2 regions of the Sedimenticola sp. genome follow, and region 2 is predicted to be linked to the other one. Evidence: predicted binding sites of a transcription regulator. Region 2 holds the regulator's gene; the other holds the start of a gene.
What was found. Region 2 encodes FNR, which switches genes on or off when oxygen is low (the NO sensors DNR and NnrR bind a similar motif). Its sites were predicted from a motif close to TTGATNTANATCAA; they were not measured.
Positions count from the first base shown of each region.

Region 1 (5,793 bases), on a different contig from region 2:
ATCCAGTGGATTACAACTCAATGTATGGCGCTTTATCACCATATCGAAAGCACGATTCTTGGTGCGCTCGAAGTGATAGCCAGCCGTTTGCCACACATCGCAATGGGCACCGACGGTCGAAATCAGTGTCACGCGCAGATTCTCGGTATCCAGACAACCGATCTCGGCAGGAATGCGTGCGTCTTCTTTTGCCATCCAATACGACCTTAATACTTCAAAGACTTAAGATTACTGGCCTATACAGTATCACAAATTGCATTAATAACATCAGCTATCTTTTTGAATATTATTGTATATTTTTCATTATTATTGATACACGAATAGTTAATTCTCAGGAAGTGATCAAACTGCCCCCGCACACCAAATAACGTACCAGGCGTAGCACTAATACCCTGTTTCATCAGCTCCGTATAGAGCCGGCTTGAATCGACGACCGCCGGCAATTCGACCCAGCAGTGGAATCCGCCTCGCGGTAAATTAACCCGGGTAGGTGAAGGAAAATAACGATTGATGGTTTCCAGGGTGAAATCCCGCCGCTCGCGGTAACAACGGCTGATCATCTTCAGGTGCCTGCCGAAGCGACTGCCGGAGAGGAACTCCGCCGCAGCCGCCTGAATCTGTCCTCGACAAGCCATGGTGGTCACATATTTGCGATAACAGAGTTGCTCGCTGTAACGTCCCGCAGCAACCCAACCGAGCCTGAGATCGGAATCCAGGCTTTTTGACAGCGACGAACAGAGCAGTACCCGCCCTTGACCGTCCCAAGACCTCACGCTTCTGGGCCGGCCACTTTCATAACTGATATCGCCAAACACATCGTCTTCGATGATCGGCAAATCGGCCTGCTCGGTTAACGCCAACAACCGCCTGGCGGCCTCATCCGGCATCACATGCCCCTGAGGATTATTGAATACTGGATTAATCAAGATAACTTTGACCGGCCAGCGCGCCAATGCCTGTTCCAGTAGATCCAGGTTGATACCGTACAGCGGGTCGGAGGGAATCTCCAGAATCTGCAACCCCAATACCTCCAGACACTGCAGCGTGCCGTAGAACCCGGGAGATTCAATGGCCACGATGTCACCCGGTTGTGTCAGGGTCTGCAGCGCCAGGCTTAGCGCTTCCTGACAACCGTTGGTGACCACGATCTCTTCCGGGTCTACAATCGCCCCCGAACGCGCCATATGCCTGACCAATTGTCGACGCAACCCAGCATGCCCCGGCGGCACCTCATATTGGGTGAGCTTCACCTCTTCCCGACGGGCAATACGCTGTTGTCGATTATAAATTCGCCGAAACGACTGAAGTGCCGGAAATTCACCGCTGGGGTGAGCACTGCCGAGTGGCGCCAACTGACTGGATCCGGCCGAACGTACCACCGAAAAAGCCAAGTGATCATGGCCTGGGGTTGACGGCATCAACTCATTGATTGTTTTTACCGATTCCGCCACCCGGACGTGGGGTGTCAAAACATAAAATCCGGTGCGGTCCCGGGAAGCGATCAACCCCATTTCGGCCAGACGATCATAGGCCTGAACAACGGTATTGCGGCTGACCGCACGTTGCTGCGCCAACTCCCGAATCGATGGCAGAATCTGTCCCGGTCGGTACACACCGACGCGGATCTGATCCTGTATATGGCTCATAAGCTGCTGATAGAGATGCATCGAACCGATTCCTTTGCGGCGAATATTTGCGCCACCAAACGAGGGACACGCTGATTAAATCCATCTTTGGCTTTATCAGAGGCAACCGGGTACAACCATACACATATGTAAATATTTAAACAAACAGCAGATCTGTACCCTATGTTTTTACATGGATCTGCCCCTATGTGTGCTGCGGCCAGCCATCTATATTCAAGCTTTACCGACCTGGAATTCGACGATGCCTTCACCACAGCTGTTGCGCTGGATCCCCATTCTGTTTGTCCTGTTATGGGCAACCGGTTTTATAGGCGCCAAATACGCCTTGCCCTATGCAGAACCCTTTACCGTCCTCGCGCTGCGTATGTACATCACCCTGGGGGTATTCCTGGTTCTGATCCGCTTCTACAAACCCAAATGGCCCTCCCCGCAGGGAGCACTGCACTCCATGCTGGTCGGTTCACTGGTACACGCGGCTTATTTGGGCGGGGTCTTCGCCGCTATCAATGCCGGGATGGCGGCCGGTCTGGCCTCCCTTCTGGTAGGCCTGCAACCGATCCTGACTGCACTGATCGCCTGGATCTGGATGGACAATCAAGTCAACAAAAAACAGTTGGCCGGCCTACTGTTGGGTATCTGTGGTGTAGCGATGGTATTACTGCTGGGAAAAGCCAGCAGCCATGCTTTGCAATTCAGTTATGTCTCACTGCTGTTCGCCTTAATGGCGCTATTCGGTATCACTATCGGCACACTGTTTCAAAAACGTTTCTGCGCCAAGATCGATCTGCTGACCGGCACCTTTTACCAGTACCTGGCGAACGCCCTCATCATGAGCCTGCTCGCCTATCTGTTCGAGACCCGCGAAATAGACTGGCAACCCCAGTTTATCGCCGCACTGTTGTGGCTGGTATTCGGTCTATCGCTGAGCGCCATCCTCCTGTTGATGCTGATGATCAGGGAGGGTGAAGCCACCAAAGTGGCGGCCTATTTCTATCTGACCCCACCCGTGACCGCCGTAATTGCCTGGATTTTGTTCGATGAGCGGCTGACAGCCTGGGGCGTTGCCGGTATCAGCCTGACCGCCTACGGGGTCTACCTGGTGATCCGCAACCCTGCACGGATAGTCAAGCTGAGTGCTCAAGAAGCGCGCCTAGCAACACGCTCTCAGGGGTAAATTTCCGGTACAAAGGTTTGATCCGACATTGGCGGGCGCACATAACCCAGGCTGTCCTTGCGCTTTGGCAGGACAATCTCTTTCGGGGTCAGGTCCTTATAGGGGATCATGCTTAAAAGGTGGGAGATACAGTTGAGTCGAGCGTGTTTTTTGACGTCGGACTTAACGACAAACCAAGGGGCCTGCTTGATATCCGTGTGCGCAAACATCATATCCTTGGCACGGGAATACTCTACCCAACGCGAGCGGGACTCCAGGTCCATCGGACTCAATTTCCAACGTTTGTGCGGCTCTTCCAGACGACTCTGGAAGCGCCGTTCCTGCTCTTCATCCGATACAGAAAACCAGTATTTGAGAAGAATAATTCCGGAACGTACCAGCATCCGCTCAAATTCCGGACAAGAACGGAGAAATTCACTGTACTCTTCGTTGTCACAGAACCCCATCACCCGCTCAACACCCGCCCGGTTGTACCAGCTGCGGTCAAACAGCACCATCTCGCCGCCGGCTGGCAAGTGGGAGACATAGCGTTGAAAATACCATTGACTGGTCTCCCGTTCCGTCGGTGCCGGTAGTGCGACCACTCGGCAGATGCGTGGATTCAAGTGTTGGGTAATACGCTTGATCACTCCGCCTTTCCCGGCCGCATCGCGGCCTTCAAAGATCACGACGACCTTAAGCTTCTCTTGCGCGATCCACGCCTGCAGCTTGACAAGTTCCAACTGCAGCCGAAACAGCTCTTTCTCATAAACTGAATTCTTGATCTTCTTGATAGGGGCGTCTGTCACTTCATCCAGCGACTCTTCAACATAGGGGATCGCATCTTTATTTTTTTCACTATTGTGATGGACTCTCTTTTTGCGGCTCACGTACCACCCCCTGCTTTATTCACTTATCAAACGGATATACTGCGCCATATCCTCTGTTGAAAATAGTAGTCGACACACTGGGCTTGCGCTAAATCAACTATTGCGGACACATACTATTGAATCGGGGTCAATCCTCTACCCGGCCTCGCAGGGCCTTGATGCGGCCACGTTTCTCTTTACTCTCCAGGCGTCGCTTTTGCGAATTTTTACTTGGCCGGGTGGGTTTGCGTGTTTTCTGTATACGTGTCGCTGAGAGGATCAGTTCTTTCAGACGTAGCAGCGCCTCTTCTCGGTTCTTCTCCTGACTGCGAAAACGTTGCGCCTTGATAATCACAACCCCCTCTTTGGAGATACGCTGATCCTTAAAAATGAGTAACCGCTCTTTATAGAAAGCCGGCAACAATGAAGCCCGAATATCAAATCGGAGGTGAATGGCAGTCGAAACCTTGTTGACGTTCTGCCCGCCCGCACCCTGGGCACGAATAGCTGAAAATTCGATCTCATTATCGGCAATCGTCACGCTGTTGGAGATGTGCAGCATCAGCCCATTCTAACCATAGAGAAACGAAACGGCCGCCACCGTGGCGATCACACCGACCAGATCGGCGGTCAATCCGGCCGCCAGGGCATGGCGGATGCGTCTCACCTGAACCGCACCGAAATAGACGGCGAGCACATAGAAAGTGGTTTCAGTGGATCCCTGCAGGGTCGAAACCAGATACCCCACATAGCTGTCCGGACCGATAGCCGGATCATTGATGATCGACGCCATGACACCATAGGCCCCCGAACCGGATAGGGGTCGCAACAATGCCATGGGAAGCGCTTCGGCAGGCAATCCAAATAAGCCGGTCAGCTGGCCGATCTGGCTTACCATCCACTCCATCGCACCGCTCGCCCGAAACATCCCGACCGCTACCAAAATCGCCACCAGGTAAGGGATAATTTTCAGCGCCACCTGGAAACCATCCTTGGCCCCGTCGACAAAGCTTTCATAGATCGGCACCTTACGCACCACACCAAACAGCAGAAAACCCAACATCAAGCCTGGCAGGATCCAGGGAGAGAGGATCTGCCCATAGAGTACGGTCAGCGGTATCAGTAATAGAAAACCGATCAATGCCGACAGAGATACCCATGCCGGATATCCCTCCCCCCCGTCATCCAACAGCGAAACCCCGGATGCAGTCTCATCCTCACCTACTGCCTTCGTATCCTGATCATCCTGACTCCGGGAGAGCGGAAAAAAGCGCCGGTAAGCCTTAACGGCCAGGATCGCAGCCAAGGTTGAGCAGAGCGTGGCAAAAAGCGTCGTTGGCAGGATACCGGCGGGATCAGCCGATCCCGCCGATGCCCGCAGGGCAATCACCCCGGTAGGCAACAGCGTAATACTTGAGGTGTTTATAGCCAGAAACAGCACCATCGAGTCGGTTGCAGTGCCCTTACAGGGATTCAGGCGGTTGAGCTCCTGCATCGCCTTGATACCGAACGGTGTGGCGGCATTGCCCAAACCCAGGATATTGGCCGACATATTCAAAATCATCGCCCCCATGGCGGGGTGATCGGCCGGTACATCAGGAAACAACCTGACCATCAGAGGACGAATCAAACGGGCCAGGATGGTCAACATCCCACCCTGCTCGGCAATCTTCATCAAACCGAGAAAAAGCGCCATCACGCCAACCAGGCCCAATGCCAGCTCAACGGCACCGGTTGCCGAATCAATCATCGCCTTGGAAAGTGCATCCATCGGACTGATATCGCCGGTGGGCAGGCTGAGCTGCCGCCAGGCCGCCGTCACAAAGGCGACAAACACCAAGAAAAAAAATACAACATTCATAATAACAATGGGCCCTGATTAGACTGCTACCGCTTATACGCGATGTGGAATTACAGGGCAACCGGACAATATGACCACTACCACACAGGTGGTCGATTGATCAACGATAACGGACTTCTACCGATATCAGAAAATCAAGCCGTGCAAGACGGCTCTGAGTGTGATGGCGAGTACGGCGCCGTAGAGTGCCGGACGTAGCACCGCCACGACACGTGGACCGGCCGAGATAAGAATCGCAATACCCACGATATCAAAAGGATGAAT
Region 1 is NZ_JBNKFS010000010.1:112,881-118,673, reverse strand. Features, by position in the region: gene ACQY5R_RS09060 (hypothetical protein) at 1-195, opposite strand, end outside; gene ACQY5R_RS09055 (PLP-dependent aminotransferase family protein) at 237-1,667, opposite strand; gene ACQY5R_RS09050 (DMT family transporter) at 1,888-2,820, shown strand; gene ppk2 (polyphosphate kinase 2) at 2,811-3,617, opposite strand; gene arfB (alternative ribosome rescue aminoacyl-tRNA hydrolase ArfB) at 3,817-4,233, opposite strand; gene ACQY5R_RS09035 (nucleoside recognition domain-containing protein) at 4,240-5,529, opposite strand; gene ACQY5R_RS09030 (nucleoside recognition domain-containing protein) at 5,656-5,793, opposite strand, start outside.
Region 1: a site for FNR is predicted at 3,773-3,786, ahead of ppk2 (polyphosphate kinase 2). Genes of this name have one in related genera too.

Region 2 (5,793 bases):
AAGACGATTTGTAGATAAACGGGATCCCCAGCCGTCCGGTTAACGCTTTCAGCTCACCGGCTGTGTCCAGAGCCAACTGCTCGCTCTCCACGACACAGGGGCCGGCAATTAAAAACAGCGGCTGCTCAAGTCCTACCTCGAATCCACAAAGTTTCATGCGTTTGCTGTCTCCCTACTCATGTCGTATTTATACTTCCGTGCCGCCTGGACAAAACCGGTGAATAGCGGGTGGCCATCCCTCGGTGTGGAGGTGAACTCCGGATGGAATTGGCAGGCAACGAACCATGGGTGATCGCTGATTTCTACAATCTCGACCAGTTTGCCATCCATAGAACGGCCAGCGATCTTCAACCCCGCTTTCTCCAGTACCTGCAGATATTGATTATTAAATTCATAACGGTGACGATGGCGCTCAATGATGGTATCGCTGGCATACAGCTTGCGGGTCAACCCATCTTCGTCCAACCGACACTCTTGCCCGCCCAACCGCATGGTGCCACCGAGATCGGATTCTTCACTGCGCACTTCCAGCTCACCATCCGCATTGAGCCATTCGGTGATCAGTGCAATAACCGGATAGGGTGTCTCACGATTGAATTCGGTGCTATGGGCATCGGTCATACCCGCCACATGGCGCGCATACTCAATCACCGCTACTTGCATACCCAGACAGATTCCCAGATAGGGTATCTTATGCTCGCGAGCATAACGCACTGTCTCGATCTTACCCTCGACACCCCGCTCACCAAAACCACCGGGAACCAGAATCGCATCGACCCCCTTAAGACAGTCGGTGCCACTTTTCTCCACCTGCTCGGAATCGATATATTTGATGTTGATCTTGGTGTGAGTATGGATGCCGGCGTGAATCAACGCTTCGGAAAGGGATTTATACGCCTCCGTCAAGTTCATGTACTTGCCGACCATAGCGACAGTCACGCTGCCATCTGTGTTTTCCAGGCCATCGATTACCGCCCGCCATTCGGACAGATCCGCAGCCGGTACGTTGAGCCCCAACTGGCGAACTACGATCTCATCCATCTTCTGCTCATGTAGGAGCAGTGGGATCCGGTAGATATTGTCTGCATCGACCCCGGTGATAACCGCCTCTTCGGGAACGTTGGTAAACAGGGCTATCTTTTTACGCTCGCCTTCCGGCAGTGCGCTCTCACAACGACACAGCAGCACGTCGGGCTGAATCCCGATAGAGCGCAACTCTTTAACCGAATGCTGGGTCGGCTTGGTCTTGATTTCGCCAGAGGTGGGGATATAGGGCACCAGTGTCAAATGCAAAAACAGCGCATTCTGCTTACCCATTTCCACGCCCATCTGTCGAATTGCCTCGAGAAACGGCAGGGACTCGATATCGCCCACCGTACCGCCAATCTCCACCAGGGCAATATCGGCATCGCCGGCCCCCAAGCGGATACTGTCTTTCATCTCATTGGTAATGTGGGGAATCACCTGGACAGTGCCGCCCAAATAGTCACCGCGCCGCTCCTTGCGGATGACGCTTTCATAAATCTGTCCAGTGGTAAAATTGTTATTGCGGCCCATGGTGGCGCGAATAAAACGCTCATAGTGCCCCAAATCAAGATCGGTTTCAGCGCCATCTTCGGTAACGAAGACTTCACCGTGCTGAAACGGGCTCATGGTCCCGGGATCCACGTTGATATACGGATCCAGCTTGATCATGGTGACTTTTAAGCCGCGCGCTTCCAGGAGTGCGGCCAGTGAGGCAGAGGCAATACCTTTGCCCAGCGAGGAAACAACACCGCCCGTGATAAATACGAATTTGGTCATAGACTCTATGTCTTGTGGTGGAGGAAAGAAATCATTCAGGACGGGGTTTAATAGTACGCGAAACAGGCTGTAGCCTCAATCAAAAGGCCGCTTATTTATCGCTCTCCATGAACCGTTTCACAGGCCAACCCTGGCACGTACGCACCAAAACGAGGCGCCTTACCTATCAAATTCTGTTTTCACCTCGGTCGGGCATGAAACCCACACCGGACATAAGGGGACAGGCAACCTGACAGGCAGAGGTAAAATCATTTAGTATCATCTCCATCGCACCTCTTTGCAGGACGCCTCCGGAAAAGATACTTGATCCAGAGCAAAGCAATCTGCAAAATATCCCTTCCTACGGAGAAGTCAGGTAGTCCAGTGAGCGAACACAAGGTCATCTCTTTCGACAATATCAAGGTTGCCTGCAGGAACTGTAGCCTTACCTCTCTTTGTCTCCCAATGGGGCTTACTCCGGAAGACGTGGATTTGCTGGACAATATCGTCAAGCGCAACCGTCCGCTTCACCGTGGTGATCATCTGTTCCGTCAGGGCGATAATTTCCAGTGTATCTATGTCGTCAAGACTGGCACCGTCAAGAGCTTTGACCCGGGCGAAGACGGCAGCGAGCAGGTTCTGGGCTTCCACCTACCTGGCGAGATGATCGGGCTGGACGCCATTGAGAGCGGCTTCCACCACTGCTCCGCCAAGATCCTGGAGACTACGGCTGTTTGCGAAATCCCCTTCGCCCGGCTGGAAGAGCTGAGCAGTACAATCCCCAGCCTGCAGCACCAGATGTACCGTCTGTTGAGTCGGGAGATCGGTCACGACGAGGATATGTTGACCCTGTTGGGCAAGCGCAATGCCGAGGAGCGGTTGGCCTCTTTCCTGTTGAGCCTGTCCGGCCGATTCCAGCGCCGCGGCTTTTCTCCGTCCGATTTCTATCTCAGTATGTCACGGCATGAGATCGGCAACTATCTGGGATTGGCGGTCGAGACCGTCAGCCGCCTGTTCACCCGTTTTCAGGACGATGGCTTGCTGAAGGTGGAGCGTAAGCATATACAACTGTTGGATATCGAGCGGATCAAACAGATCGTGCACGGCGACCAGAGTGGCGTGCGCGAACAGCAAGCCACCTGAGCGAATCCATCCCAGATTTAAGAATCGGCCGATTCAGGCGATTCCATACGCCGCCAGAGACAACTGCCGGCCCCTTTCTCGATCATATCCAGCCGTTGCTGATGTAACGCCAACTCTTCGACATTCGCCCTAACCACCTTCAAACGGGGCCGGGACGAATCCAGGCGTTGAATCCGCTCCCCCGCCGTATCCCCTTCACCGCGCCCAGCATCCAGTGACAACGCGCCCTGGCCGCCGGTCATCATCAGGTAGACGTCAGCCAGAATCTCCGCATCCAGTAACGCTCCGTGCAGTTCACGGTGGCTGTTATTGATGTCATACCGCTTACACAGTGCGTCCAGGCTGTTACGCTGCCCCGGATGCATCTTTTTGGCCATGACCAGGGTATCCACCACGCTACAGACGGCATCCAACGTTGGATGATCCCCCCCCAACAACCGCAGCTCATGATTCAGGAAACCGACGTCAAACGGCGCATTGTGGATGATCAACTCCGCCCCTTCGATGTAAGCCAGAAAATCATCCACCAGATCACCGAATCGCGGCTTATCCGCCAGGAATTCATTGGTGATGCCATGCACCTCGATCGCCGCTTGGTCGATCTCCCGATCCGGCTGCAGGTATTGATGGAAATTATTCCCGGTCAGCCGACGCTCGACCATCTCCACACAACCGATCTCGATAATCCGGTGCCCCTGGGAGGGCTCCAAGCCGGTGGTCTCCGTATCCAGTACAATCTGGCGCACGCTCATACACCCAACTCCTCTACACCCTTGTTTGCCAGACTATCGGCCAATTCATTTTCGGGGTGGCCATTGTGCCCCTTCACCCATGACCACTGCACATCGTGTTGTGCCACAAGCTGATCCAGGCGCTGCCAAAGATCGCTGTTCTTGACCGGCTTTTTCGCCGCGGTCTTCCAGCCATTGCGTTTCCAATTCTTGATCCATTCGGTAATACCATGCTGCACGTACTTCGAATCGGTCGTCACCCGTACAGGGACCGAACGGGTCAGTGCTTCCAGGGCGCTGATGACGGCCATCAGTTCCATCCGGTTATTGGTGGTATCCGGCACGCCTCCGTACAGATGCCGCTCTTTCCCTTTGTAGCGCATCACCGCACCCCAGCCACCGGGACCCGGATTGCCTTTGCAGGCCCCGTCGGTAAATATTTCTACCCTTTCAATCACTTAATCTCTACTCCTGGTATGCCGGATATTATTCGCAGAGGGTTCTGCCATGCCGCCCCGGATGCGCCGGGGGCGCAGCTTCCAGGCTGGCTTGATCGGCGTCAGCCGCGACACCCGCTTGACCGCCAATATCATATAGACACCCGACAGCGGCGACCAGAAGCGCTCACCTATCCGCTCCAGGAAACCCAGACGCTGCATCATCCGTTCCCGGCCGAGGGGCGGCCTGAACATCACCCCCTGCTCCGCCTTGATCTCAAATCCAAGCAGCGAAAGCCAGTCGTGAACCCGCCAGGACGAGATAAAGTGGCCGCACCAGGGAACCCGCTTGCTGCGCATTCGCAGAAAGCGCCAGATGCCCCACAGGCTCCAGGGATTGAAACCGACAATAATGACGTGTCCCTCGGGGATCAGCACCCGCTCCACCTCCCGCAACAACTGATGCGGATCCTTGGAAAAATCCAGTGTGTGCGAAAGCAATACGGTATCGATACTGTCCGATGCGATGGGCAGGTACTGGGGATCGCTCACCACACATTGGGCGCCAAAGGCATCCTCCTCTCTGGGCACCAGCACCACCTGCGACTTAATCCGGCTCATGCGCAGCGGATCCATCTGCAAACCGAGGCAGCCAACCTGCAGCAGATAGTAGCCGAAACACTCCGACAGCAGTTGTTCCAGGCAATCCAGTTCCATAGCGAGCAACTCGCGCCCCGGCGTCGTACCGAACCAGCGGCGCAGGTCATCCGTCGAGGGCGGCTTGATAATTCGGTTAAATAGTCTCTTCATCAACAGACACTGTCATTTGTGCAACGCATCAATATCACGTTTGGCCCGATCCAGGCTGTAACCAGTCTACCTGCTAAACAGACCACTCACACCCGGAAAAGCTCATCACGGGTTTTTATCCCGGCAACATGACCGGTTTCCTGGAAAAAAACAGGTGTTTTGCGTATAGTCCGGGCTAATTTATGCCAACGCCAGACAGCCGCGGATCGTTTCATGCACAAAAGATATCTGACCCTGACGCTCCTCACCACCCTGGTATTGGGCGGATGCAACACGCTCAACCAGAGGGCCGAGCCGGAATATATCCGCGTAACGGCTGAGGCCGATGTAATACCTGTCGCTGATAACGAAATCGCCGATGCACCGGCACCTGCACTGACCACCAGCCAATCCGAGCCTGCACCCGAGGCCGATCTGCCGGCGACGGAAACCGCCGCCGTTCCCGAGCCGCCGATGGATCTCATGGGGCGGTTGCGCGCCGGCTTTAGCCTAAATATCCCGGACAAACCACGTATCGATACCCAGGTTCGCTGGTTTGCCGCCAACAGCGATTATCTGGACCGGGTACAGGAGCGGGCAGCACCCTACCTCTACTTTATTCTCGAAGAGGCCGAACAGCGCGGCATGCCGACCGAACTGGCACTGCTGCCGATCGTCGAGAGCGGCTACCAGCCCTTTGCTTACTCACCGGGGCGCGCGGCCGGCCTGTGGCAGTTCATCCCCTCGACCGGCAAACACTTCGGCCTGAAGCAGAATTGGTGGTATGACGGCCGCCGGGATGTGGTAGCCGCCACCCGCGCCGCCCTGGATTACCTCAACACTCTATCGACCCAGTTTGACGGTGACTGGGAATTGGCCCTGGCAGGCTACAATGCCGGTGCAGGCACCGT
Region 2 is NZ_JBNKFS010000001.1:75,026-80,818, forward strand. Features, by position in the region: gene kdsA (3-deoxy-8-phosphooctulonate synthase) at 1-157, opposite strand, end outside; gene ACQY5R_RS00405 (CTP synthase) at 154-1,803, opposite strand; gene fnr (fumarate/nitrate reduction transcriptional regulator Fnr) at 2,167-2,925, shown strand; gene dnaQ (DNA polymerase III subunit epsilon) at 2,943-3,671, opposite strand; gene rnhA (ribonuclease HI) at 3,674-4,111, opposite strand; gene ACQY5R_RS00425 (class I SAM-dependent methyltransferase) at 4,115-4,903, opposite strand; gene ACQY5R_RS00430 (LysM peptidoglycan-binding domain-containing protein) at 5,117-5,793, shown strand, end outside.